DNA from 2 places in the Candidatus Defluviilinea gracilis genome. Region 1 is predicted to be linked to the other one. Evidence: a T-box and tRNA genes for the amino acid it is inferred to sense, from the RefSeq annotation. Region 1 holds a T-box; the other holds one or more tRNA genes.
What was found. A T-box is a leader RNA that pairs with one kind of tRNA and senses whether it is charged. The one in region 1 lies ahead of ileS (isoleucine--tRNA ligase), so its partner is inferred to be a tRNA-Ile.

Region 1 (15,614 bases):
GCGATACGTCCGCGCTTCGATGACGACTTCGCCGGGCGCATCGCCTCGGCGGATTCGCACGAGACTGCCCGGTATCAGCCCATTGGCTTTGTACCACTCGCGCAGACCGAAGACATAGCGATTCTCACGCACGACCCACGCGGGGATTCTCTGACGCGTCTTCCCATCAACCAGCGTAAACCGAACCCGGGGAGTCTCGTATGCGGTTGGGAAAAACGATCGAACGCGCGCCGAGACGGGCAAAGTCCCGGCCCGGAGATGAGGGTAGATGAGCGCGATCGAAACTTCCTTGAGGTGAGAATCGGGTTTTTCCTCCACCTCACTTAACTCATCGTCCAGTTGCGCTTCCAGATCGAGCATTTGTTGATCGAGCAAAGCGCGATCATGCTCGACGGGATGATATTGCAAGAACGCCGGCGTGTTACGCACTTCTTCGGGTTCCAAGCGTTTGAGGAACCACAACACTTCACCGGCGGGACCCACTTCGTCGAAGCGGCCGTCTTCTTGCAACGCAAGATTGAGAGAGAATTCAGCCAATTTGGGATTCACGCCGTCCGGCAAAGCAACATCCTTGAGAAGCGCGGAGGCGGGCAGCGGTTCGCCACCGGACATATCCAGCACGGCTTCCGCCAGATTGAGGTTGCCCTCGTTCACATCCACCAGCAAGGCGCGGGGGAACCACCTGCCCGCAATTCGGATCAACTGGTCGTCGTCGCCGAATGCCGCCTCAAGTTTCCCCTCGATCTCGCTTCCATGTTCTTGCATGATCGCATCGGGTTCAAAGCCTTCGTTCTCAACCGTGACGGGCTTATCGTTCAACAAATGAGTTGGCAGATTCGACGCAAACATACGACGGGCGCCATCGTCGAAGTCTACAGTGAGGACGTTAAACCCGCTTCTTTCTGGATGTATGCCGGCTCGCACCTCGGAGACTTTCCCATGCTTCCATGCCAGCGCGGGGAAGACGAGCGCCTCGCCCACCTGATGAGAATCTTTCGGGAAGTAGACCTTTCCGCTCCCCTCTTGTTGTTTGCGGACCGCGGCGCGTTCAGCGCGGTTGCGCTCGTGGATCAACACCAGCGCGAGTTCGCGCGCGGTGAGAGGGGTCTCGTGTTCAAATAAATAGTTGTGCAGGAATTCAACGTCTTGCCGGGTGATCTGAATTTCAGCCCATGTATCGAGGGATTCGAGTAAGTTGCTTACCATACCATGCCTTGAGGAATTTTTTTCGGCGCAAATCGTTTTCGCCGGGCAGTATTATACCGTACCTTAAGTGAAGATGTATAATTTCGCCATGAATTTTACGCTGGCGCAGGCATTGCGCGTTGACGAATCGAATTGCATCGCATGTGTCGGGTCGGGCGGAAAGACGACCGCGCTGTTTCAACTGGCGAGGCAATGGAAGCCGCCGGTGATCGTCACTGCCACGTCGCATTTGGGGGCGTGGCAGATTCCGCTTGCAGACAGGCACATTGTTGCGACCTCTCAAAGCGATTTGGTGAATCTCAAAAAAGATTTAGACGGGGTCATGTTGATTACAGGCGAAGCAAAGGACGACAAATTTCAACCTGTGAACCATGAAATTATTGAATCGCTTCGTGAATTATGCTTGCAACATTCCATTCCGCTCCTGATCGAGGCGGATGGCTCGCGGCAAAGACTGTTGAAAGGCTGGGCGGAGCATGAGCCTCCCATCCCTGATTTTGTTGAGCATGTTGTGACTGTTGTCGGGTTATCAGGCTTAGGCAAGCCATTGACCGAGGAATATATCCATCGTCCAGAAATATTTGCAGAATTAAGCGACACAGAAGTTGGACAGATCATCGAATCGAATTCATTGACTCGCGCCCTCTTGCATGACAAAAGTAGTTTGAAAAATACTCCCGCCCATGCGCGGCGGACTGTTTTATTCAATCAGGCAGATACTCCCGAACTGCAAGCCAGCGCAAGGGCAATGACCAAGATGTTGCTTTCTAAATATCACTCCGTTGTCATTGCAAGTCTGGAGCAGGGAAAAATCTTCGCGGCGCACGAGCCTGTCGCGGGGATCATTCTCGCGGCGGGAGAATCTTCGAGATACGGCGAGCCGAAACAATTATTGGATTGGAAAGGCGAGCCGTTCGTGCGCGCGGTGGCGAAGAGAGCGCTCGAGGCGGGGCTTTCACCGCTGGTTGTTGTCACAGGCGCAAACGCGGAACAAGTTGAATCGGCGGTGAAAGATTTGGCTGTGAAGATCGTCAGGAACAACGAATGGAAAAGCGGGCAGGCGAGTTCGATTCGGGCGGGGATTCTCTCCCTCACACCCCCTCCCAGCCTCCCCCAAATACGACATGGAAATTTTGATCATCGGGAATCATCTCATGTCGGATTTGGGGGAGGTGCCCGAGCGGAGCGAGTGGCAGAGGGGGTCGGTTCCGCAATCTTCCTGCTCGTTGACCAGCCGCAGATCACGACATCCATTTTGCAGGCGTTGACCGAGAAACACGCGGAAGGTTTGTACCCCATCGTCGCGCCGATGGTGATGGATCGCCGCGCGAATCCCGTGCTGTTTGACCGCAGAACATTCGCCGACTTATTGACTCTCGAAGGCGACACGGGCGGACGCGCTATTTTCCATAAACACAAAGTGGAATATCTCCCCTGGCATGATGACCGTCTCTTGCTTGACGTGGACACGCCCGAACATTATCAACGCTTGTTAGCAGATGAGACGTTATGATCTCAGCGATCATCCTCGCCGCGGGCGAATCGAAGCGGATGGGTCAGCCGAAAATGTTGTTGAAGTGGGGAAAGACGACTGTGCTTGAACATGTCATCTCAGTTTTTGCAAATGCGGGAGTCGAAGATATTGTTGTAGTGACGGGGGCGGCAAGGGATGAAGTTGAGAAGATCGTTGCAGTCGCGCAGACGAGTTGTCCAGCGCGCAGTGTATTCAACGAGGGATTTGTTGAGGGCGAAATGTTATCGTCGATTCAATGTGGGCTTCGTGACTTGGCGGAGAAAGATTCAAGCGCGGCATTGATCGCGCTGGGCGACCAGCCTCAAGTCCGCGAGGGAAGCGTGTGGAGGGTGTGCGAAATGTTCAAGGAAACTGGGAATCCGCTGGTGGTTCCGAGTTATCACATGCGGAGGGGACATCCGTGGCTGGTGGATGAATCGTTGTGGGGCGAGATGCTTGCCATGCGCGCGCCGCAAACGCCGAGGGATTTTTTGAACGCGCGCGCGGATCAAATCAAGTATGTTGAGGTTGACGATGAGGGAATTCTTGCCGATCTGGATACGCCCGAACAATATCGAACGCACAAACCGTAGAATTTTATTTCAAGCGCAAGATATATAAGTTCGTTTCGCGTCGTTGAAACCCCATGCGTTGATACAACAAATTTGCCGCTTCGCGTTTTGGGTTCGAGGTCAATGAGATATTGTCCGCCCCCGCCTCGCGCGCCAACTCGATCGCGCGGGTCATCATCGCTTTGGCAATTCCCTTGTTGCGATGATGTTCATCCACAACAACATCTTCGATGACGGCTCGCGCCCCTGTGGGAACGCGATAGATGATCAAAGTCAAAATCCCCGCAATTTCATGGCTTTCATTGGATGGACGCGCGACCAACAGCGATGTGACGGGAGTATTGAGGATGGCTGTTAATTCATCTCGGGTTGGGGGAATTTTTTCGGGCGCTAACTGGAGAATCAAACGGGAGGATGCCGTAAGGAGTTCGTCGGAAACTTCAGTGACCTTTTCGATCAACATCGTTTTATGCGGTCTTCGGCGTCCCAAACTTGGGGAAGAAACTCAACAGCGCGTAATATGCCACATACACAAACGACGCGGGCGCGACCCATTCAGGCACGTTGGGGTATTGCAGAAGCGCCCAAACGCCCAGCCCGGCATACAGATAGGTGAAGCCGAGCGTGAAGCGGCGCAGACGGGTGTTGCGGGAGGGATAAAGATATTTGACAGGCACAAAGACCAGAATGTTGCACAAGACAAGCAACGCAAGATTGACCCAGGGATTCAACCCCAACAGCATCATGTAGACGACGAGAAAATTCCACACCGACGGAAAGCCTTTGAAGAAGTACGTGTTGCTGTCGGACTTCGCGTCGGTCTGCGTGAATTGATACGCGGAGGTGAGCAGAATCGAAATCGCCGCCGCCATCGCAAAGCCTGCGGGCATCAAACCATCCACGCGGATCAACAACAACGCCGCGACAACGACATAATTCAAATAATCAATGATGTTGTCCATCAAGCCGCCGTCCACGCCCTGGGCATATTCCTTCACGTGAAATAAACGCGCCAACATGCCGTCGAACCCGTCCACGAGCATGGCGATGACGATGTACACGATGGCAAGTTTGAAATTCGATTCCCAGATCGCAAGCAGGGTTAGGAATCCCCACACCGCGCCCGTCGCCGTGAATAAATGAACGCTCCATGCCAAAGTTTTGCGAAGCCAAAGCGGAAGTCTCTCGAACATGCGTCACCTCAAAGAAATTAGATTGCATCCATACGTTCAAACCGCAGTTGCACTGCGTCTCGAACGCGATCTTGGCGCAATTATAAAAGAAAAGGCACGTCTTTCAACGCGCCTTTCAAAATTATTTTTCGTGGTGCGGGATGCCATCCCGCAACGCCGCAACGAGCGGGATCACATCCCGCTCCACGACAAGCCTTATTTTTTCACCAGCCCAACCTTGACCGTCTCGCCGTCGAACGAGTCATCCACACTGGATGCGCCGCTGGGCGGACTCGCAAACTGGAGACTCGACGTGAGCGTTTCGGCGGTGATGTACTCCTTGTGCGCCTCGATCGCGGACCGTAAGCCTGCGGAGGCTTCGACGAACAGTTCGATCCTGTCAGCCACGTCCAAGTCCGCGCTCTTGCGGAGGTCTTGCACGCGCCGCACAAATTCGCGCGCGAGACCTTCCTGTACGAGTTCGGGAGTCAACTCGGTGACGAGCGCGGCGACATACGCGCCATCTTCGGCAACCGCGAATCCTTCCTTCGCCTGCGCCTTGACATCCACCTCTTCAGACAAAATTTCGTAGTTGACTCCTTCAACGCTCACTTTCAACGCTTCGCCAGACATCAGCGTCTTCGCAACTTCTTCCGCATTCAAGGCAAGGATCGCCTTTTGGAGCGCGGGGAATTTGTTGCCGTATTTTTGTCCCAATTGCTTGGGCAACGGCTTGACCGTATGCGATACGGCTTCAGTCGAGGCGTCCAGCAAGCGGACTTTTTTCACGTTCAACTCGTCCACGAACAGGTCGGCATAGTTTTCGACGGCTTTGCGTTCGTTCGCATTTCCGACAGAGAACGCGGCTTCGGCAAGCGGCTGACGGACTTTGCGATTCGCTTTCTGCCGCGCGGAATGTCCGAGCGAGACGAGTTTCATCACGGTCGCCATGTCATGGTTCAGCGACTCGTCTATCATCTCAGGCATCACTTGGGGCCACTCGGCAAGATGCACCGACTCAGGCGCGGACTCATCCACAGAGCGGACGAGGTTTTGGTACAGCTCGTCGGCGAGAAAAGGCATCGCGGGCGCGACCAGCTTCGAGAGGGTGACAAGAGCCGTGTACAACGTCGAGTAAGCGGCTTGCTTGTCGGAGTCCGATTCCGATTTCCAGAAGCGGCGGCGCGAACGTCGCAGATACCACGTAGACAATTTCTCGACGAACGCCTCGACGGGACGCGTCGCGTTGGTCACATCATATTTTTCGTACGCCTCCGTCACATCGCGGACGAGCACATTCAATTCAGATAACAGCCAGCGATCCAAGTCGCTTGTTGCGATTGGCATGGTCGTTACGGTGGGTTTATCGAGATTCGCATACGTCACGAAGAACGAGTAGACGTTCCACAACGTTAGCGTGAAGTTGCGGATGACCTCGCCCACCAAATCGGAAGAGAAGCGTCGCTCTTGCCCTGGCGGAGTTGCCGTGTAAAGATACCAGCGGAACGCGTCGGCGCCGTGAACGCTCAGCACGTCCCATGGCGCAACGATATTGCCCTTGCTCTTCGACATCTTCTGCCCGTCGCCATCGAGGATCAAGCCGAGACACAAAACATTCTTGAACGAAACTTTGTCGAATAGCAGTGTGCTGATAGCGTGAAGCGAATAGAACCAGCCGCGCGTTTGGTCAACGGCTTCGCAGATGTAATCAGCGGGGAACTGCGACTCGAATTTATCTTTATTCTCGAACGGATAGTGCCACTGCGCGACGGGCATCGAACCCGAATCGAACCACACGTCAATGAGATCGGGGACGCGGCTCATTTGCTTGCCGCATTGTGCGCAATCCCAATGGACTTGATCCACGTACGGACGATGCAGATCGAGTTCGCTGAGATCGCGTCCCGCTTTTTCAGAGAGTTCCTTCACCGAGCCAACGCCTTCGCGATGCTTGTTCTCACATTCCCAGATCGGAAGCGGCGTGCCCCAATAACGCTCACGGCTCAACGCCCAATCAATGTTATTGGAGAGCCAATTGCCGAACCGTCCCTCACGCGTGTGTTCGGGAACCCAATTGATGGTGTTGTTCAAGCCGACAAGTTTCTCGCGGAACGCGCTTGTGCGGATGTACCACGACTCGCGCGCGTAATACAACAGCGGAGTTCCGCATCGCCAGCAGAACGGATAGGTGTGTTTGTACTCACCCGCCTTGAACAACAGTCCGCGCGCGCGCAGGTCTTCGGTGATCATTGGGTCAGCGTCTTTGACGAACACTCCGCGCCATGGCGTCACCTCGGAGACGAATGTCCCGTCGGGGAGAACGGTCATCAACACGGGCAAGTTGTGTTGCTTCGACATTTCCATGTCTTCCTGACCGAACGCGGGCGCGATGTGAACCAAGCCTGTGCCGTCTTCTGTCGTGACGAAATCTCCCAACACGACGTAATGTGCGGGCTTGTCGGGCGGCAGGAACGTGAACAGTGGATGATATTTCACGTCCTTCAACTTTTTGCCTTTGAACGTTTCAACGACCTTCACTTCTTCGTCACCGAACACTTTTTGCACGAGCGACTTCACGAGGATCAACTTTTCTTTTTTGCCATCGTTATCGCGTTCGACAGTCACGTACTCTTCTTCGGGATGCGCGGCAACAGCGACGTTGGACGGCAACGTCCACGGGGTTGTTGTCCACACGAGCAGTGATGTGTCGGGCTTATCCACCAGCGGCATGCGCACAAAGACCGAAGGGTCGATCGCGTCGTCGTAGCCGAGGGCAACCTCATGGTCCGAAAGAGGCGTGCCACAACGCGGGCAATACGGCACAACTTTGTAGCCCTTGTACAGCAGGTCTTTGTCCCAGAAATTTTTCAATATCCACCACACCGACTCGATGTAGTCGTTGGTGTAGGTCACGTAGGCATCTTCAAGGTCAACCCAGAACGCGATGCGGTCGGTGAGTTTCTCCCAATCCTGGATGTACGTGAACACGGATTTTTTGCACAGCTCGTTGAATTTATCGATCCCGTATTCTTCGATCTGTTGTTTGTTTTTGAAGCCGAGTTGTTTCTCCACTTCGATTTCGACGGGCAGACCGTGCGTGTCCCAGCCGCCGCGCCGCGAGACGTGAAATCCGCGCATGATCTTGTAGCGCGGGAACATATCTTTGAACGCGCGCGCCAACACATGATGCACGCCAGGCTTGCCGTTCGCGGTCGGCGGTCCTTCATAAAAAACATACTCAGGCGCGCCTTCGCGTTGTTGCGTCGTCTTTTTGAAAATGTCGCGTTGTTTCCAAAATTTCATCATGGCTTCTTCCATCGAAGTCACGTTGAGTTTGGAGTTGACTGGTTTGAACATAATGATCTCCTCTTTCACCGTCCCGCAGGTTTGAATCGCGCAACAAAGTTTTGAACGAAAACCTGCGGGACGTTTTGCACTTAAAACAAAAACTCTCATCTCTTTCCAGAGACGAGAGTTAAAACTCACGCGGTACCACTCTGATTTCACGCCAAATGCGCGACACTCATCGGCGACAAACATCGCCCTGCTTTGATAACGGAGGGCAACTCCGATTCGCTTACTTCGATTTCAGCAAAATGGCTCCGAGATGATCTTCGATTTGCTCGCTGGTGTGGCTCACACCGCGCCCACACTCGCTGACAGACTCACAAACCTACTCTTCTCTTCACTGCCTTTGATTTGGCAGATTATGCCACAACAATAATTGACCGTCAACAAAATCGTGGGGCGGATTGATAATCCGCCATTTTTATTGGATAATCGCTCTTATGCCGACTCCCCCTCTCAAACTGGATTCGCCGCCTCAGGCTGGCTCGCCCCTAGTCATCAACGCTTCTTTTCTGACGGTCAGCCTGCCTCGCCCTCCTCGGAAGTTTTATCGCCACGGATGGCAATCCTGGTCCCTCGCCGCGTGGACAGAGCCACCCCCCCTCCCCGTTCAACGCCCCGCGATACTCCATCCCCTGCAAACTGATCCGCGCTACGTGAATGAAACGTCGCCGCACAGTTCGTGGATCGGCGCAGTGGAATTAGACGAGAACGATATTTTGCTTGTCGGCGCGTTGGGATTGGAATCGCATGTTCAACTATCGTCAAAAAATTCCGAGTCACAACTCGAGGGCGCTGCCCTGAGCATGTCGAAGGGTTGGTACGAACGCGACGATGGCGAGTGGTTCATCGCGCGCGGAAGCGAAGAATTTGTCTTTGCAAAATACGCCGAAGAATTGGGCAAACGCTTCGGCAAAAAGTCAGACAAGCCCGCGCCGCGCGTCTGGTGTTCGTGGTACAGCCTGTACACCGCCATTGACGAAGCCATCCTCTTCCGCACGTTCGACGAGTTAGGCGACCTGCCCTTCGACGTTCTGCAAGTGGACGACGGCTGGCAAACCTCCATCGGCGATTGGGAGGTGAACGGAAAATTCCCATCAGGCATGAACGCGCTGGCAGAAAAGATTAAGTCCACTGGGCGAAAGGCTGGGCTGTGGCTCGCGCCATTGATCACCGTCGAGTCGTCGCGTTTATTTCGTGAACATCCCGATTGGTTCTTGCGCGATGAAAATGGAAAATTTGCGTCAGCAGGATTCAACTGGGGCGAACAACTATACGCGCTGGATGTCACACATCCTGCCATGCTCGAATGGCTTGCCGCGTTGATGAAACAAGTCCGCGCGTGGGGATTCGATTATCTGAAATTGGATTTTCTCTACGCGGGCGCATTGCCCGGTAAACGATTTGTGGATCTGCCGAGTGAAGAGGCGTATCGCGGAGCATTGAAAGTGATGCGCGAAGCCATGGGCACGGATGCGTATTTCCTCGCGTGCGGCTCACCAGTCCTGCCATCGCTCGGCTTGTGCGACGCGCTCCGCATCGGACCCGATGTTTCCGACAAATGGGAAGACCCGCGCGATGCAACCCTGCTCTATAACTTCACAACACCTGGCGTGAGAAACGCCGTCCGCACAACGGTGAGTCGCTTGTGGCTTCAGCCGTTGATTGCCGTTGATCCTGATGTGGTTTACTTTTCAGGGAAAGAAAATTCGCTTTCAGCAGAACACAAACAGCTTCTTCAAGACCTCGCCTTCATCTGCAACTTCAAAGCGACCTCCGAACTGCCGCAGTGGATATCTCCAGCAGAGCGCGAGTCCCTGCGCGAGTTTCTAACCGCGTCTCCGCAAGTGAAACGCATCAACCGCGCGACCTTCCAAATTGACGACCGCATCGTAGACTTTTCATCCGCTCTAGCATTACCCCCTCCCCCGCGTGGTCTAACCAAACTCCCCGCCTCGTTCATGGGCTGGCTGGGAAATCAACCATTCGCGTTGAATTTATTCCATCGCTTGAACAAGTCGGCTTTCAGGAAGAAGAGGCAGAGGGCGGAAATCGAATCGTAGTAGCAACTCGCTTTCCGCAAACGCGCAATGTTGCAAATTAACCAATAAATCTAGCAACAAACACGATATGGATTGTTGCCATAAAGCCAATCCCGAAGGCGTCGCGTGGCGCCGTGGCGACAGATGACATAAATTAGCAACCTGTGACACCCCTTCGGGGTTGAATGTGGTGATACATCCTTCAATACTATAATCATTTGACCCCTTCGGGGTCTGCGGGTTATTCTCGTATTGCTCGGTTTAATAGCCAATCTGCAATATGTTGCGTTACGAAAACAAATTATCCGTCTTCGCCGCCATGATGAAATCGTTCTTGTGCAAGCCTTTCACAACGTGCGTCCACCACTGAACCATGACTCGTCCCCACTCCAGCACGATCAGCGGATGATGATCCTGCTCTTCGGCAATGGCAGCGACTTTGTTGGTGAAGTCCAATGACTGGGCGTAATTTTTGAATTTGAAAATGCGCTGTAGGCGCGGGATATCATCCCGCTCCACGAGTTGCCATTCGGGGACTTGAGGAAGAAGTTCGGCGATCTCGGCTTCGGTCAGGCTGGGGTCGCCGCCGCGACAGGCGACGCATTTGAGTTCTGCTAATCTCATTCCAACGCCTTCAATAAATAAGCAACTTCATTCACCGAGGGCAAATGCACGCGCAACACTTTCCTCTTCGCTTCGATCAGCGCTTCGTAATCGCCTAATGCCTGCGCGCGGATGAGCGTGCCATACGTCAAGCCTTCGGTTGGAATATCCAAATCTTTTTCAGCATCGGCGGTGACGACGAGGAACAGCGCGTTCTTCGGTCCGCCTTTGTGGAATTGACCTGTGGAATGTTGAAAGCGCGGACCGAATCCAGCGGTCACTGCGTTGCCTGTCTTGGCGCGGATCGCGGCGCGCATCTTTTGTAAAGCGTCGGTCATTTCATCGTTGCGCGGCAGGTAGGCGTTGATCGCAACATAGCCGCCTGCCTTCGCTTTCTTCAAGAACTTGCTCAACACCGCATTCAACGACGCGCCCGTCACGGCGGTCGGCGAAAACACGCTCACGCCGTCTTTCTTCCACGCAGGCTTGCCTTCTTTCAACTTGCCTTTCTTTTGGTAATCGGCAATCATCGCCTTCGTGATCTTCTTGCTCGATTCGACATTCGGCTGATCAAACGCGTTCACGCCAAGGATCGAACATGCGGTGACGGTGGCGATTTCCCAGCGGAAAATTTCAGCGCCGATGTCGTAGTAATTAGTAATCGGTAATTGGATGACAGGATGACCTGCGTTGCGAAGTTTCGTCATGGCATCATCGTGTTCGCCTGTTTGACGCAGGTACACAAAAATTCTATCGTCGCCATACTCTTTCACATCGCCAATCGGTTCGAGCGGCACAGGCAGGATGCCCTTGCCATTCTTGCCGCTGGACTCGGCGATGATCTGCTCGATCCAATTTGCAAACGGCGACAAAGCCGCGTCAGCCACGACGGTCAACTTGTCTCGCCCGTGGAGAGCGGATTCGCCAATGACGGCTCCCAGCGCCATGCCAGGGTTGCGCGCGGCAGGGTCGTGTTCGTCGCATTGAGAGCGCATCCAATCGGCGCGGTCGAGGAGGTGATTCAAATCCACTCCGAGCAACGCGGCAGGGACGAGTCCGAAGTCGGTCAGCGCGGAGTAGCGCCCGCCGACGAATTCATCGGCGAGGAAAACTTTTCTGAACGCGTTTTTTCGCGCTAATGTTCCGAGCGAGGTATTGGGATCGGTTGTGGCAACGAAGTGCGAGCCGTCTTTCTTGCTCAACTTCCAGAAGTAATGGAAGTTTGCCATCACCTCTGCCGTGCCGCCTGATTTGCTGGCAACGATGTAGAGAGTCTTTTCGGGAAGATAATTCTTCGCGGCTTCAGCCACTTGCGCGGGGTCGGTGGAATCTAAAATGCCGACTGAAAGCGAAGGCTTCTCTCCATGCGCAGTAAACAACAGGCTCAACACTTCTGCAGTGAGCGACGAGCCGCCCATGCCGATGACCAACGCTCGATCCATGCCTGCGCTGCGAACTTCTTTGGCGAAATCTTGATATTCTTTTATTTTCTTGCGAGCCTTGTCGGTTGAGTCCAGCCAGCCCATGCGGATGGTGACTTCGTGTTGACCAGCCTTGTCTTTCGCGGGAGCCCAAAGAGTGGGATCATGCTTCCACAGGCGGGCGGGAGCCGAATCAGCCTCCAGTTGCGATAAACGCTGCGCGACTGAATCGGTTAGAGGTCCGAGAGAAGAGGCGGCGTTCTTCCTCCGCTCTTCAATGGTTGCAAGCAAATGCGTGATCGCCTCATCGAAGGCTTTGACTCCTTCGTCTTCCAATTCTTTCGTCACGACATCCATCGAGATGCCGCGCGCTTCGAGTTGGGCGATGTCGTTCTGCGCCTCGTCCACGCCGCGCATGAGCGTGAGCGCCGCCGTGCCGTGATCTTTGAAGGCGTCGAGCGTGGCGGGCGGAATGGTGTTGACCGTTTCGGGACCGATGAGGTTGTCCACGTAATACGTGTCGGGATAGGCGGGATTTTTCGTGCTAGTGCTCGCCCACAACGGACGTTGCACGCGCGCGCCTTTGTACTTGAGTTTTTCCCAGCGAGAGCCAGCGAATGTTTTGTGATATTCATCGTAAGCAAGTTTTGCATTTGCGATCGCGGCTTTACCTTTGAGCGGGGAGCCTTCGGGAAGTTGCGGATCAACTTTCGTGTCCACGCGTGAAACAAAAAACGACGCGACCGACGCGATGTGATCAATGGATTGTTTCGCATTGACGCGGTCTTCGAGTCCGCTGAGGTAGGCGTCCATCACTTCGGCGTAACGTTTGAGTGAGAAGATCAACGTGATGTTGATATTGATCCCCGCGGCGATGGATTTCCGAATCGCGGGGATACCTTCTTTGGTAGCGGGGATTTTCACCATGAGATTCTTACGCGCCACTCGCGCCCACAATTGCTGTGCCTGCGCGATGGTCTTTTCGGTGTCGTACGCAAGATCGGGCGTGACCTCGATGCTGACGTAGCCGTCGCCGCCGTTGGATTCTTCATACAACGGCAGGAACGCGTCGCACGCGGCTTTGATATCTTCGATGACGAGTTGCCAAAAGATCTTCTTCGTGTCCCAGCCCGCCCACGCGAGCGGAGTAAGCGCGGAGTCGTAATCGGTTGATTTGGCAATGGCGTTGTTGAAAATGCTCGGGTTCGACGTGACGCCGCGAATGTCGCCGCGTTCGATCATCGCTTTGAATTCGCCGTTTTCCAGAATTTTGCGCTGGATGTTGTCGTACCAGAGGGATTGTCCGAGGGATGTGAGTTTAGTAATAGGGCTCATGGTCACTTCTCTTTGTTGTATTCTTCAAGTTTTTGTAAGCCAAAATAAATGACAAACAATATAACAATAAATATAAGTCCGCCAACCAATTTTCCATCGTACTCCAGTTTAAAATACCCTTTCAAGATATATGTCGCCGCAAGCGTGATAACGATTGATGGAATAGCCGCATACTTCAGAGCCTTGTTTGTTCGGTTTACGTCCGCAACGTATTTCCCTGTTGATCGAACCTTTTGCCCTTCAAGAACTGGCGCAAATATTTCTACGAATTCCTGTGCATTTGTCATATCATCTAAAGGGATGCCTTTATTTCCAAACATAAATGCAGCACCTGTAAAGTCTGTAAAATTTTCATAGTCAAGGGCAACGGTAGGCAAAAATAAGCGTTTCATCTCAACTTCAGCATTACCGATAACTATCAAGGTTGATCTTCTACCAATTGAATAGAGCCCCATCAGAACGAAAAGAACGCCAAGCACCAAAATGGCATTATCGCCAGTTACATATCCGACTACCAAAGCTGCGCCTCCTAACGAAATGATTAGCAAACCAAGAAAAACGATTGAAAACCAATTGTGTTTTGGCTTAAAGACAATCTCGTTCATAAAATACTCCTGCCATTCTCGGTTTCCAATTTATGAATCTTCCCCACTCAATTTCATGATCCACGCTTTCGTCGGCAAGGATCTTCATCAAGCAGATTCGGCGATGGGGTAAACAACATCTGCCCGCAAGACTTCACGCGCGAAGTTTAGCGCGGCTTGGATGCCCTCGCGAGTCAAGCGCGGATGAGCCGCCAGCACCTGCTCGAACGATTCGCCCGACGATATTTTTTCCAGAATCAAATCCACCGTGATGCGCGTGCCTGAGACGACAGGCTGTCCCATCATGATTTTTGGGTCTGAAACCACATGTTGTTGTGTCATCATACACCTCCGAATTTCGCTACGCGACAATTATACGTTCCTATCTTCCTGCTTCATCTTCCAATTTACGAATCTTCCCCACTCTCCTCGCCAACCTCTCCCCTCCCTCCTTATTCCCCTGATACTCTGCGCCTAAAAACGCGAGGATAAGCGCATTGGCAAGTTCAGGTCCGATGACGCGACCGCCGAGGCAAAGGACGTTCATATCGTCGTGGGATACTCCCTGCGCGGCGGAGTATGTGTCATGGCAAATGGACGCGTACACGCCTTTCATCTTGTTCGCGGCGATGCACGCGCCGATGCCCGATCCGCAACACAGGATTCCGCGTTCCGCTTCGCCGCTCTGGATGGCGCGTCCCACTTTCTCGGCGAAATCGGGAAAGTCCACGCTCGCTGTGGAGTCTGTACCTTTGTCAATCGGTTCATGCCCCGCTTTGCGCACGGCGTCAAGAACAGTTTGTTTGAGCGGGAAGCCCGCATGGTCAAATCCAATGGCGATTTTCATTTTGGTTACAACCTTTTTTACCACGAAGGACACAAAGGTCACTAAGGTTTTAAGTGGCGCAACGTGGTGATTTCATTCAGACTTTCTTTCAACCAATCCTTACGACAAAATCCTTCAAAACCAAACTCAAGAGCCAACACCAAAACCATCACTCAACCCACCTTCGTGCTCTTTGTGTCCTTTGTGTTTAAAGCGCCTTAGCGCGCGCCACAACATTCTCCACCGTAAACCCAAACTTCTCAAAGATGACCTTATACGGAGCGGACGCGCCGTAGTGGTCAATACACAGCGTGGACTTGGCGTATCGCTCCCAGCCGAGGCTGGCTCCTGCTTCGACGGCGAGTCTCTTCGTGATGTTTTTCGGCAACACAGATTCTTTGTATGCTTCGTCTTGTTTCTCGAACAACTCCCAAGAGGGGAATGAAACCACGCGTACGCCTTTCCCTTCCTCATGAAGTTTCTGCGCGGCGTCGAAGATCAAACTGACCTCCGAACCTGTTGCCATCAAGATAATTTCGGGGGTTCCATAGTCTTGCAACACATACGCGCCTTTAGACAAACTGGAAGTTTGTCGTACGGGGAGCGTGGGCAATGCTTGACGAGTGAGAACCAGCGCGGTCGGTCCGTTGCGGCGCGAGATGGCAACCTTCCACGCCTCGCGGACTTCGTTCGCATCGGCGGGGCGAATCGTCACCATGTTGGGAATCGCTCTCAATGCGGCGAGTTGCTCAATGGGCTGATGAGTCGGACCATCTTCGCCAAGTCCGACCGAGTCGTGTGTGTAGATAAAAATCGAAGGAGCGTGTGAAATGGCGGCGAGGCGAATGGCAGGCTTCATGTAATCGGAGAAGATCAGGAATGTGCCGCCATACGCGATCACGCCGCCGAACAAATTCATGCCATTCAATGCCGCGCCCATCGCGTGTTCGCGCACACCGAAGTGGAAGTTGCGTCCCTCGGGCGATTCTTTT
Region 2 (15,614 bases), on a different contig from region 1:
GGAAGCCTTCGGGCTGATTATTGCCTACGTGTTCGCGGCAATCTTTATCTTTTTGATGCTCCGCCGCGCTCATTCGCGCAAGATCACCGCGGCATTGGTCGCCATCTTCATCGGTGTTTCGATCGCGTTCTATGTGCCGCACGGAATGCCGGACGAACTGGCATACCCCCTCTCTCTCCGCGCGTTCGGACCGGGCGAAGCCCCCAATCTGCCGTTCGAAAACGTCTATCACTTTTTCAGGAACTTCAATAACTTTGCCCGGGTGGAGAATATCTCCCGCGATCCAAACGATGTGCCGCCTTCTGTAGTATACGGGGAGAACGGCATGATCGAGGTGAACCTCACCACCACCGAGGTCATCGCGGAATTGGCTGACGGCGCCACAATGAACTATTGGACGTTCGACAATGCCGTGCCGGGTCCGTTCATCCGCGGAAAGGTGGGAGACACCGTCCACCTAACAATTCACAACGACCCAACCAGCCTGCACCCACATAACGTAGATTTCCATGCCGCCACAGGTCCCGGCGGAGGCGCGGCGGCTACCATCGTTGCCCCCGGAGATTCCAAAGAAATCACATTCAAACTGCTCTACCCCGGTATCTACGTCTACCACTGCGCGTTCGGCAACGCCGGCCTGCACATGACGCATGGCATGTATGGGTTGATCCTCGTCGAACCCGAAGGCGGTCTGCCTCCTGTAGACAAGGAATTCTATATCATGCAAGGCGAGTTTTACACCGAAGGCGCGCTTGGTCGTCAGGGTTTGCAACTATTCGATACGGAAGGTTATCTCGATGGCAAACCGCAATATATTGTCTTCAATGGCAAGACCGGCGCATTAGCAGATAACATGAGCGCCGAAGTCGGCGACACGGTGCGCTTCTACGTAGGCAACGGCGGCGTAAATCTTGTCTCCAGTTTCCACGTGATCGGCGAAATCTTCGACCGGGTCTATCGCGAGGGCGACCTGATCAGCCCACCCGCAGAGGGACTGCAAACCACGCTGATCCCCGCAGGCGGCGCGGTGATGATCGAATTCAAGGTGGATTTCCCCGGCAACTATGTGCTCGTCGACCACGCGCTTGCTCGCGTAGACCGAGGCGCCTGGGGCGTGCTCCACGTCACAGGAGAAGCAGACCCGGAAATTTTCGATGGCACGGTTGAATCCGGCGGAGGACATTAGATTTTTGGGTTGACCCATTTCCAAAATTCCATATCATTAACGGAGACCTCTGGGTCTCCGTTATTTATTTCCAAACCACCGGACTGATTACCTTACAGAATGCGTTTGGACGCAGACCTTTGCACCGCCCGCACGGGCAGGTGAAAACGCTGATTTCACTGATTCCAAAGGGAGAAAATCTGCGTTTTCAGCGTGAATCAGCGTCCCAATTTTGAAAGTGTAAGGTAATCAAACCACAGGATGAAACAGCCTCAATGAAACTTCAAACCCGCTTCATTCCCTTCCTCGCGCTTGCCATCCTTGCCCTGCTGTTCGCCATGTGGGCGGGCTTATTGCGTTTAGGCTGGGCGCTCCCCACCCTCCCCACCCTCGCGCTCGCGCACGGACCGCTCATGATCTCCGGTTTCCTCGGCGTATTAATCCCGCTCGAACGCGCGGTCGCCATCAACTCACCCCGCAACGAATACGCGGGGCTTCCGCTTCGCTCCAGAAAATGGATGTTCGCCGCGCCTCTCGCCTGCGGGGTTGGCTGGGTCAGCCTCCTGTTTGCGCCGCCTCTCGGCGGCATCTTGATGACCCTCGGCAGTGTTGTCGCGCTTTTCATCCTGATCGTGATGGTGCGGCGCGAACCCGTCATCCACACCATCACCATGGCGGTCGGCATGGCGGCTTGGGTAATCGGCAACATCTTATGGATCTCTGGATTTCCCATCTACCAACTCGCGCATTGGTGGATCTGCTATCTCATCTTGACGATCGGCGGAGAACGGCTCGAACTCAGCCGCGTCCTGCGTCCCACGCGCGGGCAGATTCAAATCTTCGGCGTTCTCGCCCTCGCCCTTCTCGCCGGCACGGTCCTTTCCATGTTCAACGCAAACTGGGGCGCGCGCCTCAGCGGACTCGTCATGTTGGCGCTGTCGCTATGGTTTCTCAAGAACGATCTCGCCGCGCGAAACATCCGTCACCCCATCCCGTTGACTCGTTACATCGCCTTTTGCCTCTTCAGCGGATTCATCTGGATGGGCATCGGGGGGATACTCCAATTAATGTATGGCGCAACCTACGCGGGTCCGCTATACGACGCGGTCTTGCACACGGTCTTTGTCGGCTTCGTGATGTCCATGATCTTCGGTCACGCGCCGATCATCTTCCCCGCCATCCTAGGCGCGCCGATCAATTTTTATCCCGCTTTTTATGGTCATCTCGCGCTTCTACATCTTTCCCTGCTCCTGCGCGTGACAGGCGACCTGACCAATCAAGTGGAGATCCGCAAATTTGGCGGGTTGCTCAATGAAGTCGCCATCCTGATGTTTCTAGGCATGACCGTGTATTCCGTTCTCAACAGGAAAAGCGCCTAATGCCAACCCTTACCCGATGGTTCTTGAAAGCCGCCCTCTTGTATTTGCTCTTCGCGCTCGTCGCGGGAATACTTCTGGCGTTACCGTTAAGAAATCCCCTTACCGGGTTTTTCCCCGCCTACTTTCACATGCTCACCTTCGGCTGGCTCACGCAATTGATCTTCGGCGTGGCTTTTTGGATGTTCCCCAAATTCAACCTTGCGAAACCGCGCGGGCACGAATGGCTGGGCTGGGCAACCTTCATCACGTTCAACGCGGGCCTGGTTTTGCGGATTGTCGCCGAACCGATCAACGCCGCCGCCCCCTCCGCGTTGACCGGCTGGACGTTGGTCGCCTCCGCTCTTTTGCAATGGCTCGCCGGCGTCGGCTTTGCCATCAACACCTGGACCCGCGTCAAGGAACGATAGATGCCCCGCCTGAGCGTTTACTTTATTCGCGCATCGCTGATCTATGCCGTGCTGGGGTTTACCGTTGGCGGGCTGTTGCTGGCAAATAAGGGAATTATGTACCTGCCAGCGCTTTGGAATTTATTGCCTCTGCATATCGAATTCGCGTTCATGGGCTGGATGGCGCAATTAGCCATGGGCATGGTCTTCTGGATCGCGCCCCGTTTTTCAAGCGACTCTCCGCGTGGAAACGAAAAACTAAGTTGGGCGGCATTTATGTTATTGAATAGCGGCATACTTCTCGCGGCTGGGCAGAGTCTGCTGGCGGCGACCGGGCTTGTCTTCGCGGGAAGAATCTTGGAATTGCTTGGGCTGGCGGCATTCGCGGCTGGGAATTGGAAGCGCATCAAACCGCTCGAAACCGCGCCGCGGTCGTGACGCCCGCGCGAAATCTACATGGATGTTTTTCATCCTGTTCTAAAATCTTCTGTGTATGATACTGCGAAATATAAAAGGAGATTTCATGGATAACGACGACAAACCCGTAGGATTGATCCTCAGCCGAAGAGATATGCTCAAGTTGTTGGGCGTGGGAGGCGCGGCATTTCTTGCGTCGTGCGCGGCTCCTCAACTGACAAGCACCTTGTTCCCCGCGTTGACTTCAACAGTCGCGCCAACTACGCAAAACTTGCCTGCAACTGCCGAGGCGCTTTCCTGTGTGGTACGCCCCGAGTTAACACTTGGACCGTATTTCGTGGATAAGCAATTGAATCGTTCCGACATCCGCGCTGAACCTTCGGATAATTCGGTAAAGGAAGGCGCGCCCCTGACGCTGGCAATTGGCGTGTACGATGTGTCGCAAAACAGTTGCAACCCTATTGAAAGCGCTCAGGTGGACATCTGGCACTGCGACGCGGCTGGCGTGTATTCGGGCGTAACAGATCGGGCATTCAACACCGTCGGTCAAAAATTTTTGCGCGGCTATCAACTGACGGACGCCACAGGCAAGGCGCAGTTCCTCACCATTTATCCGGGCTGGTATTCAGGCAGAACGGTTCACATCCACTTTATGATCCGCGCGACGGGCGCAAACGGGAACGCGTATGAGTTCGTATCGCAGTTCTTCTTCGACGAATCGCTTTCAGATCAAGTGTATTCCGCGCAACCCTACGCGGCGAGAGGGCAACGCAACACGTTCAACGCCTCCGATGGCATCTTCAACAACGGCGGCGACCAGTTATTGCTCGACATCGCAGGCGATCACACAAACGGTTATGCGGCGACGATCAACATCGGGCTCGATCTCACCCATACATAACGATCTAATGGTCGTAACGCGAGATTTATCTCGCGTTTTAGGCTGTTCCGCCGCAAGAGCGGCATACATGTCGCATTACGAGAGCCGCCTTGACTTCAACTGCGTAACAGCAGTTATTAATTTCCCGACCCCAAAACCGCTGGATCAACAGTTTGAGTTTGAACTGTCGTCTCCAGCATTTCGGTTACAATCGCTCCCTATGACCATGGAAAACATAGACGCGCTGAAGAAGAATCCGCGTGAGGGCGGGCGTTTGGCATACAAGTTGAAAAATGCGAATGTCTTCGTTTCAAAAAACGGATTCCATTTCATTGATTATCTCGACCCTGTGGAAGACATCCCGCCTGAGGTCGACGCCTCCCAACTGACCGATGAAGTTGCCGCGTACATCGAGACGCAGTTACAAGCGAACGCGAAAAAATTCGATACCCAGGCGAACATCGTCAAAGCGCACCTCCCCCTCCAAGATGCCAAAGTACTCGACATCGGTTGCGGCGGCGGATTATTTCTCTCATTGTTGAAACAACAAGGCGCGGAGGTGATCGGAATCGAACTCAGCGACAGCCGCGCGCGCTATGCCAAAGTCAAACACGGACTCGTTATAGAGAAACATCCGATAGAAAATGAGTATTGGCAATCTGGCTACGCGACTCACTTCGACGCGGTCACGTTGTGGGATGTGATCGAACATGTGAATTATCCGTTGCAGACGTTGCAATCCGCGGCGAGGGTGTTGAAGCAGGGAGGCTTGTTGCTGATCGATACTCCCTGCCGCGATAGTTTTTATCACCGTTTCGGCGCGTTGACGTACCGTCTCAGCGGCGGCAGGTTTCCGACATTTTTGAACGCGATGTACTCGTCGCATTTGTTCGGGCACAAGCAGATCTTTTCGACAAGCGAAATGAAGCGGTTGTTTGAGTCCGTTGGGTTTGAAGTGATCGACTTGCATAAATTCCACGAGTTGTCTTTCCCGTACGAATTTTATTTGAAGAAATTATTCAAGTCGCAATTGCTTGTCAATGTAATATTGCCGTTCGTAAAATTGTTTTTCAAAGTGTTCAAGATACAAAATAAGATGTTGGTGGTTGGAAAGAAGCGCTTCGACTACGGGTCTCGCTAACGCTCGACCCTCCGCTCAGCGCGAATCACAGGAGAACTTATGCCAGAAGAGTACACACCAAGAATCGCAATGACCATCCAAGCGCACCCCGACGACCAGGAGTTCGGCATCGGCGGCACGCTGGCGAAATGGGCAAAGGCGGGATGTGAAATTATTTGCGTTGTCATCACCAGCGGCGATTCAGGGTCGAACGATCCCGCGAAGGATGGACGTCACAAAAATGAACTCGCTGAACTGCGCGAAAAGGAACAACTCGCGGCATGCGCCGTGCTTGGAGTCAAAGAGACGATTTTCATGCGCTACCCCGATGGGGAATTGGAGCCGACGATGCAACTCCGCAAGGACCTGACGCGCCTCATCCGCCAATTCAAGCCTGATACAGTCCTCTGCGGCAACCCCGAAGCGTGGTTTTACGGCAATGAATATATCAACCACCCCGATCATCGCGCCTCGGCGGAGGCGGCAACGACGGCAGTCTTCCCGTCGGCGGGGAGTCGGCTGATGTTCACGGACCTGCTCGAAGCGGGGTATGAACCACATGAGGTGAAGCGCTTATACGTCCACGGCTCGGAAAAGTCGGACACGTGGGTTGACATCACCGAGACGTTGGAACTGAAGATCAAAGCGTTGCAACAACACGCGAGTCAAATTCCCGTTGATGAAGTCGGCAAATGGATAACAGATTGGGCGGCGGAGGAAGCGAAAGACAAAGGCATGAAGTATGCCGAGAGTTATCGCGTGATGATTTTGAAAAAGGATGAGGAAGAGCAGGTTGGTTGAAACATGACTCACCCTGAATTAAATCTTTCGAGCTTTTAGCCACGGATTTCACGAATTTACACGAAAAAAGCCGACCAGTTTCAATTTGGTCGGCTTTAGTCTTTCTCAACTCGAGACAGAAAAATTAAAATCCGCGAGAATCCGTGTAATCTGTGGCTGATTCCTTAAGCTTGGGAGTAATTATGTTGCTAGAATACGAGTTGTCCGATGAACGCGCAAGCGAGAGCGATGGTAATGTTGTCAATATCTTTGAACGGAAGCGACTCGATCAGCGTTGCCGCTAACGCTACAAGAGCAACAGGGATAACAAAGCGCGTGGTGGGTCCGCTGAACGCGCCCAGCCACACGTAAATTGTGAAGATGAACATGGTCAACAGCCAGCCGCCGAGGAAAACGCTGAGGGAGCCGGCAACGCTTTTTTCGCGCGACCAGAACCACTTCGGAGAATTGACGCGGCGCCCCACGATGTCGGCGATCCCGTCGCCGCCGCAGAGGATCATCAAGGCGGGGATGCCGATGAGCGAATCCTTCCAGTAGATCAACGTCATGGCGACAAACACGATCCCATAAAATAGCGGACCGCGCAAGATCTCGCGCGGATCGCCCGTCCGCGACATGGCTTTAACCGCGGCTTCGTCTTTGATGATGCCCAAGCCGACCAGCGCGAATTGAAGTGTGATGACCAGCGGCACGAGCGCGGCAAGCCAGCGAGAGATGGACACATCGGTAAACATGAGCCAGCACAAGACAAAGATGGGACCCGTGCCGATGTGGATGAGTTTTCGACTCAACCGGCTTTCGATCACGCCGCGATGGGCGAGAAAATCCATGAGGCGGAGGAAGGCGATGGCAATGGCAAAGGTAAGAAGAGTGGCAATATAAGGCGACATGATTCCTCGGGGTTGAAACCATGATAACATATCGGGCGTTCTGTGTGAAAAAACTTATCCTTTCGGATTTACGCAGTTGAACCTGTTGCGCCGTAGTTGCACTGCGGCGGCGGCAGTACAACTGCCCGCCAACTGCGTAAGCGATGTCCTTATGAAATGCCAATGAAAAAAAGCGGATTTTATATTCCCGAACTCGACAGCCTGCGTTTTTTTGCCTTCTTGTTGGTGCTTATCCATCACGCGGGATACTCAGCCCTTATTCCATCCTGGGAGGTCGTTGCAAAGTACGGTTGGATGGGCGTTGATCTGTTTCTATGCCTCTCCGCTTTTTTATTCTCGCGGTTGTTGTATGCAGAATACCAAGCGACAGGAACCGTAACGGTCAAGAATTTTTATATCCGCCGCGCATTCCGCATCTGGCCCCTGTATGTGTTGTTCTTCCTTATCGCAGTCACATTGACGGTTCAACAGGAGGGGTGGAGCAACTCGTTGACCACGCGCGCGCTGGGAATGTTGACCTTTACCGACAACTTCATGGCGGCGCGTTGGGGATACAACAACGCAATCCTCTACTCAAATCACCTATGGACTATTTCATACGAAGAACAGGTCTATTTATTCATCCCGTGGGTCTTGCTATTTTTATATCGTCGAAAGACGTCTGTCGCAGGTTTGATTCTGCTGGGCATGGGTTTGCTCGGGACGTTCATCCGCGCCTTCATGATCTATCGCGGCACGAACCATCCCGATATTTGGGTGTTGCCGTTTTCCCATTTTGATTCCGTACTTGGGGGAATCGTCATCGGGCTTGGCGTACTCGATAAGCCGTTGAAGAAAATCCCGAATCTCATCTGGCTGGCGCTCGGCATCCTCGCGCTGTGGCAGGTAACACAGCTGCCTAATGTGACAAAGATTCAATGGGACTTGATGCTAACCTATCCGCTCGTGGGAATCGGCACATCGCTCATCATCCATTCGCTGACGCAAGGAAATCTTTGGGCGCTCTCGCCCCTGCTCAGGGTCAAGCCGCTCGCCTACCTTGGAAAGATATCGTATGGGTTATATGTGTATCACAAGTTGGGGATTTATCTTGCTTATCAAGTTATCAAACAGAACATAGACCCGTCCAGCGATCTTCCGTATCGTGTCGCCGGGCTATTGCTTTCGTTTCTGATCACGGTGATTATGTCTGTCATCTCATACGAAGCATTTGAGAAGTTCTTCTTGCGGATGAAAGACCGCTTTTCCATCGTCAAGTCACGACCTGCTTGAGAGGCAAAACTCCCTGATCCGTTCGATCACAACATCGGCTTGTTCTCGTGTCACATGCGGACCGATCGGCAGGCTCAACACAGTGTTTGCAAGTTTTTCTGCAAGAGGAAAATCGCCCGCTTTGTAACCGAGGTCGGCATACGCTTTAGACAGATGCGGCGGGACGGGATAGTGAATCAACGTGTCCACGCCGTGTTCATCAAGATATGATTTGAGTTTATCGCGATTATCGTGGGTAACGACGAAGATGTGCCAGCCATGTTCCGTCTGCGGCGCGGTGATCGGCAAGCCAAGCCCGGGCAGTCCGTTGAGGCGTTCGCAATAGTAACTGGCAAGTTTCGCTCGACGCATATTCCATTCATCGAGATATTTCAACTTCACGCGCAAGAACGCGGCTTGCAATGGGTCGAGCCGCGAGTTATGTCCCCTCACCTCGTTGTAATATTTTTTACGCGATCCGTAATTTCGCAACACGCGAATTTTGTCCGCCAGTTCATCATCGTTGGTGGTTACCGCGCCTGCGTCGCCGAACGCGCCGAGATTCTTTGTGGGATAAAAACTGAACGCGGCGGCAGTGCCTAAATTTCCCGCCATCTTGTCCATGTACTTCACGCCGTGCGCTTGCGCGGAATCTTCCACAATGCGCAGTCCATGTCCCTCGGCAAGTTTCCAAATTTCAGTCATCTCCGTTGGCTGACCATATAGATGCACCGGCATGATCGCCTTCGTCCGCTTGGTGATGGCTTGGGCGATACGCGACGGATCACTGTTGTGAGTCAACGGATTCGGTTCGACGGGAATCGGTGTCGCTCCAGCATAGGAGACCGACAGCCACGACGCGATGTACGTGTTGGACGGCACGATCACTTCATCCCCCGCGCCAATTCCATACGCCATGAAAATTAATTGAAGCGCTTCAAGTCCATTGCCTACACCCACACAATGCTTGACGCCGATACGATCTGCAAATTCCTGCTCGAACGCGCGCACTTCGTCGCTGAGAATATACCAACCCGAATCCATCACGCGCTGATACGCCTGATCGATTTCCTCTCGCAGTTCATCGTACTGCGCTTTCATATCGAGAAAAGGAACGGATGTTTTCATTTGGAAACCGATTCCAAATATTCGTTGTAATTGCGGATGTAATCATCGGCTTTGTACACATCGGAGGCGAACACGAGAAGAGCCGCGTCGGACGTGAATTTGTACTGGGTCGCCCAAACCATCGGCGGGATGTGAAGCCCGAGGGTCGGCTTGTCCAGCCTCACTTCGGCGCGAACGTTTCCGTCATCCAACACAACAGAACACGCGCCTTTGATGCACACAAGAAGTTGATGCAATTCCTTGTGAGCATGTTCGCCGCGCACGTCCTTGCTCGGCACATCGTAGATCATAAAAAAACGGCGCGGCTCGAACGGAAGCAGACCGGGAAATTCAGCAAAGGACAAACTGCCGCGCAGGTCTGTGATCTCGGGCAGGCGAATCAACACACCGCCTTTCACCGGCAGATCCTGATTCCCGCTCGCGGGTTGCGCAAGAGTCTCTTCGGTGTGAAAACTTTCGGTCACATAGTTCACGATCCGCGCGGGGTTGCCCATGACGATTGAGTTCGGAGGAACATCCCTTGTGACCACCGCTCCCGCGCCCACCATCGCATTTTGCCCGATCGTGATGCCGGGCAAGATGGTCGCATTCGCGCCGATCGAAGCGCCTTTTTGAACGACGATTCTGGAAAATTCCTGCGGATATTTTTTACTGCGGGGAAACGGATCATTCGTGAACGTGGCGTTCGGTCCCACGAACACATCGTCTTCCAGGCGGATGCCGTCCCATAACTGCACGCCGCATTTGACCGTGACTCGATCCCCAACCACCACGTCATTTTCAATGAAGACATGGTCGCAAATGTTACAGTCTTCGCCGATCACCGCGCCGGGTAACACGTGGGCAAACGCCCACACGCGCGTCGCTTTTCCGACCTGCGTGGACTCAACAATTGAATTCGGATGTGAAAAAAAATCAGCCATTCAATCTCCGTTATTTTTGGAGTGGCGGCTTTGGCGCGTGAAGCCACAGAGCGCACAGAGATTTTGAGATTTTTTCTCTATGATCTCTGTGGCGAAGAAGCCTTTTGCGCACAGGTTTCGCCACTTTCTTATTTTTCAGAGTCTGCCTGTTGAGGTTCTTGATAAATTTCGTCAATCACAAATTGAGGTCGCCGGCGGACTTCGTCGAGTGTGCGCCACAGGTATTCGCCTAACACGCCGAGCATTGCCATTTGCAAACCCGAGTTAAACGCCAGCGCGACAACAATCGGCACATAGCCTTTGACCTCGATCCCGTAAAAATACCAGTAAAACAAAACGTAGCCGCCATAGATGAATGACCCCACCGCCACGAGCAGTCCCAGCGCGGAAAGGATGCGGATCGGGACAAAGGAAAAAGCCACAAAAGTATCAATGAAAAGTTTGACTTTCTTTGCCAGCGTCCAGCGGGATTTTCCTTTTGTCCTTTGCCTGCGGATGTAGGGAATCATCACAGGTTTATATCCCAGCCAGTAGACGAGGGTCATGATGTTCGTGTTTTTCTCTTGAATGCGGTTGAGGTCGGCAGCCACCTGACGGTCAACGAGGAAAAAGTCAAATCCGCCGTTGGGGTAATCGGCAAGCGCGAACTTTCGGATCAGCGAATAATAGGTATTGGACAACATCTTTTGAACTAGATGCTCCTCCCTATCCTGCCGAACGGCGAAGACGGCTTTGCTCCCCTTTTCCCAGTGAGAGATCATGTCCAGAAATATCTCCGGCGGATCCTGCAAGTCGGCGGAGATCATGCCGACGCAGTCGCCGGTCGCCACCGTGAACCCAGCCTGAATAGCGGACATCGAACCGAAGTTGCGAGTCAACTTGACGACTTTGATTCTCTCCGGGCTCCGGGATTGATAGTCCCGCAGAACGTCAAGCGAGCGATCTCCTGAGCCGTCGTCCACAAAAACAAGTTCGAGAGAATACTCCGCGAGTTTCTCCTCCAAGGAAAGAAGTTGAGGAATGGTATCAGGCAGGTTGGATTCGTTGAAATAGACGGGAATTACGATGGAAATCTTTTTCATGGCAAGCCAAATCTGGTTCTCATGTTAACACAAAATGCCGCCATCCAGCGCGGCACAAATCGTCCATCCATAATCGAAAATCGTCAATCTGAAATCGTAAATTGAAAGTGGGCCCAGTAGGATTCGAACCTACGACCAAGCGATTATGAGTCGCCTGCGCTAACCGCTGCGCCATGGGCCCTCGTTTCAGTGATAAAGTAATCAGTGATCAGCAATCAGCGCAACAGTAATTTCTACTGATAACTGACAAACTGATCACTGCTCACCGAACTTGAGCGGGAGATGGGATTCGAACCCACGAATATCAGCTTGGAAGGCTGATGCCTTACCACTTGGCGACTCCCGCGTGCGAGCGAGATTTTACCACATTCAAAAACGCAGTCACACTTATTATCCAGAGGAGAAGATCGAATCAAAATATGGCGCCACAATAATCGAACAAAAGCGACATCGCCACCCCAAGGCGGTAATCACTGGAAGCAACAGCTAAACGGATGAGACTTGGAATGGTTACGGGCTGGCGCATTCAAGTTCTATTTCGACCTGCCTGATCGTTTCGTCTCTTTTCACTGAATCGAATGTTGTTTGTTCTATTTCGTTCCAAAGAGGGCAAAGGATAGAACTCATGGCTTTCGAGAGTTTGTTGGCTGATACTGTCAACTCTGCCGCCATCTGCCAATCAGAAAGATGAGCAAAGCCATCAATAAAAGGAATATACTCCACGCCAATTGTCGTTTGCAGATTATTACTAACTGCGCCATTCCACAACGGCTTGATTTCGTCCCATTGTTGATATTGACGCGCTAATTCAGCTTTTTGATAAAAGTAACACCAGGTTTTCTTTCCGCTGTTAAAGATATCGTCTCGCAGGTTTATATTTTGTCTTGTTTCCGGGAGAATTCTATCAACCGCGACCTGTGATGCAATTTCTTTGATGGTCCCCGGATACTGCTTATAATACTGATCTTCAGGAGTAACCAAGTGCAAACAGCGATCGTTTCGTGGGTCATAATAAAAGAACAAACTATCGGATGAATTTCCCTCAAAATAGGTTGTTGCGTGCTCCATTCGCAACGGGCTATTATCCATTCCAGTGGCGGATTCACCCGATACGAAATAATACCAGTACGATAGTCTGTTTTCAGCAGCAACCGGATTTGGTTCATACAATGAATTTACAGCCAGACTAAGGGAGAAATCTCCATAAAACGCAAAGTTAGCCTCCGAGTTGCCAATATCGGGCAGGGAGGGCTGCCAAACAAATAACGCTGTATTCCCTTCTATTCCTGGAGCCCTCCATATCAGTTGCTGAAGAAAGTTAGACTGATACTCCCACACTTTTCTATAGTCATTTGTATATCGAATGTGCCAAGTGATCGCCGCGCCAAGAATCATCAAGATCATGAATTTCTTGTGGTTTTGTTTAGAAACGATTCGTTCGATCACTGCGACGGAAATAAGAGCCGCGCCCGGCAACATGCCCAGGGCTAACCGCGAATTATATGGGGGCTCCGTCCACTGGATTGAATAGGACGCAATATAAAACGGGAGAATTCCAAATAAGAGGCTGGGCAAGCCCAAGAAAACAGCCTGGGTTGACCATTGTTCAGGGTTTTGCGATAAGCGATCAACTTGACGCAGGTACATACTCCCGGCGATCAATATCAGAATCAGCAATAGAATTAAAGCAAGGTTGAAGGGCCGAGCCAGATACATGTATTCTGAACTAAAGGTTTTGTACCAGGAAGTAACAAGCACGATACTTGCATCGGGCAAGAAATTCGCGGTCCATACGAGAATGGTTCTTATGGGATCTGCAAACAGATCGCTCTGAACCTGAAAAGATTTACGCAACGGGGTATAAAAAAAGCCTCTCCATACTACTGCAGAAACAAAAATAGCCCCTGTGGGCACCCATGTTTTGGCGATATGAATGATTTTCTTCCCCGGTCTCTCATCGGAAGGAAGGGCAAGCCAAATCAATGCGGGGCGCATCAACTCAACGAACCATGTATATTCTGACGTAAATATGTGTCCAAGCGCCAACGCAACCGAAATGATCGTAAATATTCGGCTTCTTTTAAGATCCTGGACAGCAAGGATCGTAAACAAGAAAGATAAAAACAATAATACATACCCTAGCCATATTTCATAAAACGAAATCGGGAAAATTTGTAATGTGAAGACCGGGTGAATCGCAAATAAAGCGGAGGCGAAAAAAGTCTGACGGTGGTAATCGGGCCAGATTCGCTTCAGACATAACCAAAAAGAGAGAACTGCTAGCCAGCGCCAGAGTAACGAATAGAGATGCCAGGCAACAGGGTTATAGCCCAACAAGTAGAAACTAGGAATATACGACCATACTGCCTGGGGGTGACCGTCGTAGTTAAATATTTCAGTCAAGCCTTGCGCGCCGCGAGTAGCATAGTAAACAAAATGCCATTCGTCGAATTCATGCCCCAGCCACGGGATCATTAATCCAAACGAAAGGAACAATATGATCAAAAATATGAAGGGCGTTCCCCAAACTACCCACTTATGATTTTCTATCATGAATTAATTCCCATATATAGCGCATTCATTGATCGGTCATTTCATACATTTCGGCGCGACCATCCTTTGTCACAAACACCGCACGCGGAGAAAAGTATCCATCGACTTGTTTGCCTACCATATAGACATCTGACAAGTTGGGGAAATACTCCGGCGAATACTCTAAATTAAAGATCACCAAATAGTGATTGGGACCCGTCAGATAAAATACCAGGCGCGGGGTTTCGCTTATTTCGTAGCCCAACTTTGCCGTTTCAGGCTCTCCATCCCCCGCCGCGTAATATCGAGGGTAAATTGCGCGGCCATACAGCGCGATCTCTCCAGGTTGCGCTGTTGCTCCGATTTGCTCGAGGATTTCTTTTTGTGATTTTGGAGGGTATTTTTGCGGAAAAACAAATTCGGTCGTTGGCGTAAAACCACCTAAAACCAACAGCAACAGAAAACTTCCGATTAAATTTCGACGGGTGAAAGAAGGCAGGGATGGCAAGGATAAGCCAGCGCCGTTCCGCATCGGGAGCCAATACTTCAAACTGTCTTTCCCAATTTTTGTAAAAGAGAGAAGGAGTCCACATAACAACAATATGCCAAAGAATTGGTATAGATGAAAACCCCAATCTACTGGGATAATAAAGCGCGCACCCGAACTAAAGAATAGCGAAGTCCACAAGTTGTAAACAATACCCAGGCAAAGAGGAAATAGCCCGATCAGCCCCAGCCGCCGCCAAGCCGCGGAAAGCCCCAGGGAAAAAAATATAATGTTAATGGCAAGACGCGAGACCCGCTCGCTCGTGAACGGCAAATCCCAAAACGCATGTTGCGGCAAAAATAGTTCGGTTGGGGAAAGCAATTCATCGCGCACCGGGAACGCTAAAAGACTCGTGATCGTATTATCGACAAAATGATCGGCAGCCGTGCCTAAAATATAACCTGGATGCTGCAGAAGGCTCTTGAATGTCATCTGCGTGAGCCGGCTCGAGTACTGCGCGTCATTTTCACCCGGAAGGCGAGGTAGTATTTCGTTGCCCCAACTGCCGCTCCACCGACGCGCCATTGTCATTGTCTGAGATAGCGGATTGTCCAAAACGAAACCGCCAGCGGCTAAATAATTCCGCGCGAACCATGGGGCAACGACTACGCCAAGTCCCGTGACTAATAATAATGTGTTAATGAGCCATTGCTTACGATCAGAAAACATAAGAAACGTTATGGCGATCGCCACAAAAATAAACACAACACTTTGCAACCGAATAAGAACGGCGACTCCGATCACTCCGCCTATCAATGCGGAAAGCCAGACAGGTCTATGGATAGACCGCAGCCAAAGAAACAACAACAACGTAGCCAGGCTGATGAACAGCGCCGTAGGCAATTCCGAGAGAAACAATTTGGAATTTGTAACATTATTGGCAAGTAGAACAGCGCCGTTAGAATTCACGTCGCGGAAGATCGTCAATAGCGAAAGTCCCACGCCCAGGGGCCATCCGCCAATCTCCCTGCCCAACAGGTAGAGTATGACAGGAAAAAACGCAAGTAACAATGACTGAACGAATATGACACGGAGATAACTTTGGTTTCCAAGCAAGTGAAACCAGGTTAACAAAGCGTCGTAAAACGGTCGCGAGGGAATTTCGGGCCAATG

Region 2: it has a tRNA-Ile gene. The T-box ahead of ileS (isoleucine--tRNA ligase) is inferred to sense a tRNA for this amino acid. The anticodon was not compared.

What each region holds. Positions count from the first base shown of each region.
Region 1 covers NZ_DBNHEF010000053.1:30,140-45,753, reverse strand. The annotation lists gene AC16KF_RS08120 (hypothetical protein) at 1-1,206, opposite strand, end outside; gene yqeC (selenium cofactor biosynthesis protein YqeC) at 1,295-2,719, shown strand; gene AC16KF_RS08110 (nucleotidyltransferase family protein) at 2,716-3,312, shown strand; gene AC16KF_RS08105 (GNAT family N-acetyltransferase) at 3,317-3,754, opposite strand; gene AC16KF_RS08100 (CDP-alcohol phosphatidyltransferase family protein) at 3,759-4,484, opposite strand; gene ileS (isoleucine--tRNA ligase) at 4,680-7,820, opposite strand; T-box leader at 7,925-8,161, opposite strand; gene AC16KF_RS08090 (glycoside hydrolase family 36 protein) at 8,252-9,874, shown strand; gene AC16KF_RS08085 (4a-hydroxytetrahydrobiopterin dehydratase) at 10,142-10,477, opposite strand; gene AC16KF_RS08080 (bifunctional transaldolase/phosoglucose isomerase) at 10,474-13,212, opposite strand; gene AC16KF_RS08075 (hypothetical protein) at 13,215-13,817, opposite strand; gene AC16KF_RS08070 (DUF433 domain-containing protein) at 13,905-14,138, opposite strand; gene rpiB (ribose 5-phosphate isomerase B) at 14,179-14,643, opposite strand; gene tkt (transketolase) at 14,831-15,614, opposite strand, start outside.
Region 2 covers NZ_DBNHEF010000067.1:112,632-128,245, forward strand. The annotation lists gene nirK (copper-containing nitrite reductase) at 1-1,186, shown strand, start outside; gene AC16KF_RS10760 (hypothetical protein) at 1,441-2,544, shown strand; gene AC16KF_RS10765 (hypothetical protein) at 2,544-2,951, shown strand; gene AC16KF_RS10770 (hypothetical protein) at 2,952-3,368, shown strand; gene AC16KF_RS10775 (intradiol ring-cleavage dioxygenase) at 3,454-4,248, shown strand; gene AC16KF_RS10780 (class I SAM-dependent methyltransferase) at 4,448-5,368, shown strand; gene AC16KF_RS10785 (PIG-L deacetylase family protein) at 5,408-6,148, shown strand; gene AC16KF_RS10790 (diacylglycerol/polyprenol kinase family protein) at 6,337-7,038, opposite strand; gene AC16KF_RS10795 (acyltransferase family protein) at 7,201-8,310, shown strand; gene AC16KF_RS10800 (DegT/DnrJ/EryC1/StrS family aminotransferase) at 8,296-9,417, opposite strand; gene AC16KF_RS10805 (WxcM-like domain-containing protein) at 9,414-10,340, opposite strand; gene AC16KF_RS10810 (glycosyltransferase family 2 protein) at 10,469-11,422, opposite strand; tRNA gene AC16KF_RS10815 (tRNA-Ile) at 11,531-11,603, opposite strand; tRNA gene AC16KF_RS10820 (tRNA-Gly) at 11,697-11,768, opposite strand; gene AC16KF_RS10825 (hypothetical protein) at 11,933-13,975, opposite strand; gene AC16KF_RS10830 (hypothetical protein) at 14,001-15,614, opposite strand, start outside.